2 regions of the Peribacillus sp. AS_2 genome follow, and region 2 is predicted to be linked to the other one. Evidence: riboswitches for the same ligand, from Rfam matches in the RefSeq annotation. Region 2 holds a riboswitch; the other holds the start of a gene.
The links. Region 2 has a riboswitch for S-adenosylmethionine ahead of OTG27_RS07270 (methionine ABC transporter ATP-binding protein). Riboswitches for the same ligand answer to the same signal wherever they lie in the genome.
Positions count from the first base shown of each region.

Region 1: it holds a riboswitch for S-adenosylmethionine, as region 2 does, so the genes downstream of both, mtnW (2,3-diketo-5-methylthiopentyl-1-phosphate enolase) here and OTG27_RS07270 (methionine ABC transporter ATP-binding protein) in region 2, are expected to answer to the same signal.

Region 1 covers NZ_JAPTGA010000002.1:201,847-204,248, forward strand. The annotation lists gene mtnW (2,3-diketo-5-methylthiopentyl-1-phosphate enolase) at 1-1,067, opposite strand, end outside; SAM riboswitch class I at 1,176-1,328, opposite strand; gene OTG27_RS03760 (pyridoxal phosphate-dependent aminotransferase) at 1,456-2,402, opposite strand, start outside.
Region 2 covers NZ_JAPTGA010000003.1:368,761-371,162, forward strand. The annotation lists gene OTG27_RS07265 (methionine ABC transporter permease) at 1-508, opposite strand, end outside; gene OTG27_RS07270 (methionine ABC transporter ATP-binding protein) at 495-1,511, opposite strand; SAM riboswitch class I at 1,581-1,685, opposite strand; gene OTG27_RS07275 (MBL fold metallo-hydrolase) at 1,969-2,402, shown strand, end outside.

The DNA of each region.
Region 1 (2,402 bases), on a different contig from region 2:
ACACTATCAAGCCCGAAATCCTTGATCAGGTCCGGAACCATGCCCGGATGAATGCCTGCAGAAGGAACAGGGAAGGCTTTCTTCCATGAAAGTTCATCTCTTGTCAGAGCTTCAGCAATCGCTAAGGTCTCCGTTTTTTCAAGTGCGACATTTCCATAAGGGGAAGGGAACAAGGATAAATCCGCACCTGATAATCTTACTAATTTACCAAGCAATAATGGATAGCCGATACCATAAAATGATGAAGATGCCAATGCCCCGCTATATGCGGGGTGCGCCATGATCGGCAGCTTTATACGATCATGTTCACTCAAGGCCTGCAATACATCCAAACCATATGTATGAACGTTGAACAATAAAGCATCTGCCCCTGCTTCAGCCGCTTGCTCTGCCTTATCCAATAATTCAAAAGTTTTCCCAGATAGATTGACAGCATATAAAGTACGGTGGCCAGTGGTTTCATAGACTTCATTCAATATTCTTTTTCCCGTTTTTATTCTATCGAAAAATGGAGTCAGTTCCTGGTCGAAGAGGATCTCATCATCCTTAACTAGGTCGACACCTCCCAATGCTTGTTGCCTCAGTTGCTCATTATGAAATGTTAGGTCTCTTCCCAATACACCTTTAAAGATGCTCATCACCAAGGGCCGGTTAAATACGCCAAGCTTTTCCCTTATGCCTTCAATGCCAAATTGCGGACCGGGAAAAGCTTTTTGAATATCACCGACAAAATCCAAGTCTATAAGTTTTATTTCACCGTCCAATGAAAGTTTGCCGAAGACCGTCGTAAGGATTGCAGGTAAATCATTGGAGAAATTCCTTGCAGGATAGGCAATTTTAATCAGCGAACGGTATACTTTCCGATTAAAGTAGCTGTTTGCCCTCTCTTCTTCAGATAGGGGGGTCACCGATATGACGCGTCCCTTATGTTTTTCCAGTTGTATCTGTACCAAATGCGGCAAGTCCGTCCATGTCCCGACAGTCAGACCCAAGGCAATGCTCTCTGCTTTTTTCTCATGATTTCCAATAAAGTCATGAATTAAATAAGTAGCGACTATCTCGCTCATCTGATCACTCCTATAACACGTTAGTAAACTCTCGATGTCACTATTGGTCTGAGATGGTCTCAAAATGGCAAAAGCCCCTTCATAAAGAAGAGGCTTTAAAAAGCCATCTTCTTATCTCCCAGCCATCGGCTGCAAGAATTAGCACCGTGCCTTGTGGATTTCAAAAAATCCGGCGGAAGGATTCCGCCCCATTTTACAATGGAATTACGGTCGGTTGCTGGGCTTCATCGGGCTAGTCCCTCCACCTGCTCAAAATAAGAAAACGCTGATATATAAGTTGTATCCAGTATCGAAAGATTAAGAATTTATTTTGTATTCTGACAGGTAATTCCTACTTTGTCAATAAGTTTTAACCATTTAAAGTGAATAAATCGGATATCTTATTGCATTAAAATAAGTTTAATGTCCGTATTCGTTCCACAGCCTCTTGCAGCCGTTCTTCCGAAGTCAGTAGCCCTACCCTGACATAACCTTCGCCAAATTCACCGAACCCATTCCCTGCGGCAACAGCTACATGGGCATGCGTTAATAAATAGTCCGCAAAACTCTCGGACGTAAAACCTTCAGGTACCTTGAGCCAGGCAAAAAACGATGCCGCTGGAGCTTTGACATCCCATCCGATGGACCTCAATCCCTCAATGAAAACATTCCTTCGCCCCTCGTACATTTGCACTAACTGCTCTACACAGGTCTGTGAGTCAAGCAAAGCACTTGCCGCAGCTTCTTGTATCGCCGGGAAGAGACTCACATAAAGATGGTCTTGTAATAGTTCAAGAGATTCTATTACACTCTTATTACCCACTGCGAAACCGACTCTCCACCCTGCCATATTGTATGTTTTCGATAGAGTGTATATTTCAACTCCTACATCCTTCGCTCCCTCCGCCTGGAGAAAGCTTATCGGTTTTTTTCCGTCGAATCCGATCGCCCCATAGGCGAAATCATGGACCACACAAATTGAATGTTCTTTTGCAAAGGAGACGGTTTCATCAAAGAAACTTTTAGTTGCAGAAGCGCCTGTGGGATTATTCGGATAATTCAAGAACATCATTTTGGCTTTATCAAGAACTACTTTATGTATGTCATCGTATTTCGGAAGAAAATCATTTTCTTCTGTCAAGGGCATCAGTTCGGTCTTTGCCTGGGCTAAAACAACACCGGAAAGATAATCCGGATAGCCGGGATCTGGAACAAGGATCGTATCACCTGGATTCAATAAGCACTGCGGAAGTTCGACAAGACCTGCCTTTCCCCCGAAGAGAATCGCCACTTCACTATTCGGATCCAGCTTGACACCGTATTCCCGTTCATAAAAGACGGCAGCAGCATCTTTTA
Region 2 (2,402 bases):
CAGCCATTGCTGAGTAACCGATTAGCGAAATGGTCGTTAATGTCAGTCCTTGAATGATTCCCGGTTTTGCCTCTGGAAGAAGGACATCCTTAATGATCATCCATGGAGTGGCACCTACGGCAATTGCTGCTTCAATCACTCCTCTGTCTATTTCACGTAATGCCGTTTCAACAATCCTTGCAAAAAAAGGGATTGCGGATACGGACAGGGAAACAGAAGCTGCTCTTGGCCCTATCGTCGATCCTGTAAGTAGGTCCGTTAAAGGAAGGAGGGCGACCAAGAGAATGATGAACGGGATTGAACGGACAATATTGACTGCGAAACCGAGAGATCGATTCACGATGCCATTTTCAAAAAATAAATTCCTGGTTGTTGAAAATAGCAATACTCCAAGCGGTAAACCGATCAGCAGGGCTACTGCAAGAGAAACGCCAACCATATAAATCGTTTCAAGAAAGGCTTTATTAAGATCAGGTAAAATATTGACGATGGGATTAAGCAGTGACATGTTTTAACACCTCCACAGAACTGGAACGATCTTTTATATATTCCAATGCCGAATGAATTTGGACGGCATCGCCAATTAACTCGATGATTAAAATGCCTAAAGGAACATCCTGGATATACTCAATTTTACCGTGTAAAATATTTCCCTTTACTGCATGGGATTGGAGAGTATCCGAAAGAATCGATTCACCGGCGGTTTGCCCTTTAAATTGGATTTTAATAATCGTACCTTCACTTTCTTCAATCAAGTGCGAAGGGAGTTCGAAATCCAGTACACTGCTAATGAATTGCTTCGTTAACTCCTGTTTGGGCTGTGAAAATATTTCATAAACGGGTCCTTCTTCAATTACCCGGCCATCCTGCATCACGGCGACTCGGTGGCATAGTTCTTTGACCACTTCCATTTCATGTGTAATCAACACGATGGTGATACCAAGCTCACTGCTTATCTTTTTCAATAACTGTAAAATCGCTTTTGTAGTTGTTGGATCAAGGGCTGAAGTCGCTTCATCACATAATAGTACAGTGGGTTCATTTGCTAACGCGCGAGCAATGCCGACCCGTTGCTTCTGTCCACCGCTAAGCTGTGCAGGATAGACATCTTTCTTATCGCTGAGCCCTACTATTTCCAACAATTCCAATACACGTAACTTAGTCGCGTCCTTCGATCGATGCGCGGCCCTTAAGGCGAAAGCGACATTTTCATAAACGGTTTTTGAACTGACCAGGGAAAAGTGCTGGAATATCATTCCGATTTTTTGCCGTTGTTTACGAAGCTCTTTGCTAGATAAAGAGGTTAAATCAATGCCGTCGATAATGATCTTTCCACCTGTCGGACGTTCAAGCAAATTCAAGCAGCGGAGTAATGAGCTTTTTCCAGCTCCGCTGTAGCCGACAATTCCATATATTTCACCAGTTTGAATGGTTAAAGATACGTTATCCACTCCGATAACTCGGTTTTTCTTCGAGACGTATTCCTTTCGGACTGAACGGATTTCAATCATGAGCTTTCCCCCTTAAACATTAAAAAAGCTGCCTCTATCATTCAGAAAGAGGCAGCGAAATCATATCTCGGCTTATCTTTCAGAATGCAATCATTCTGCAGGAATTGGCACCGTTCCCTAAGGGCGGTTGCCGGACATCACAGGGCCTGATCCCTCCGTCACTCTTGATAAGTAAATTATTATTTTAGAATATTTCAAGTTTTATAATATAATCTATATTATTTGTAAAATCCGTCATTGTCAATCGTTACTTTTATTTTTTTTGTCATTAAATCTGGTACAGTCCGTTAAAACGATTCATGGAAAATGGGCTATTATGCAATAATCCAGCATTTTCATCGAAGCTATTCATTCCAATATTTCCTTGTCAAAAAGGTAAAGTGGTACTACATTTATTATAGAAAGTTAAAAAAAGGAAGATGAAACTATATTTATACAATGATTGGGAGGAAACCGAATGATAGAGATCAAGACGATAAATGATGTGGTTTGCGTGCATGGGACTCCTGGCGGGAATAAGGCGGGGATGAGTGTGTATGTCTTTTTAACGGATGGCCTATTGATAGATACTGGCGCACAGATTTTATTGGAAGAACTTACTCCATTCTATGAATCCGCAGACTTCGACTCAGTGGCCCTGACTCACTATCATGAAGATCATACGGGGGGTGCTGCCTGGATACAGGAACATAAAAAGGTCCCTCTTTTCATTCACCCGATGTCGGTTGAGGTTTGTGCAAAGGATGCTGAATATCCTGAATACCGCAAAATTTTCTGGGGAAAGAGAGACGCCTTTAAAGCTGAGCCTCTGGGGAAGGCCATTCCTTCCCGTACCCAAACGTGGGAGCCGATTTTTACCCCAGGTCATGCAAAGGACCATATGGTGTATTT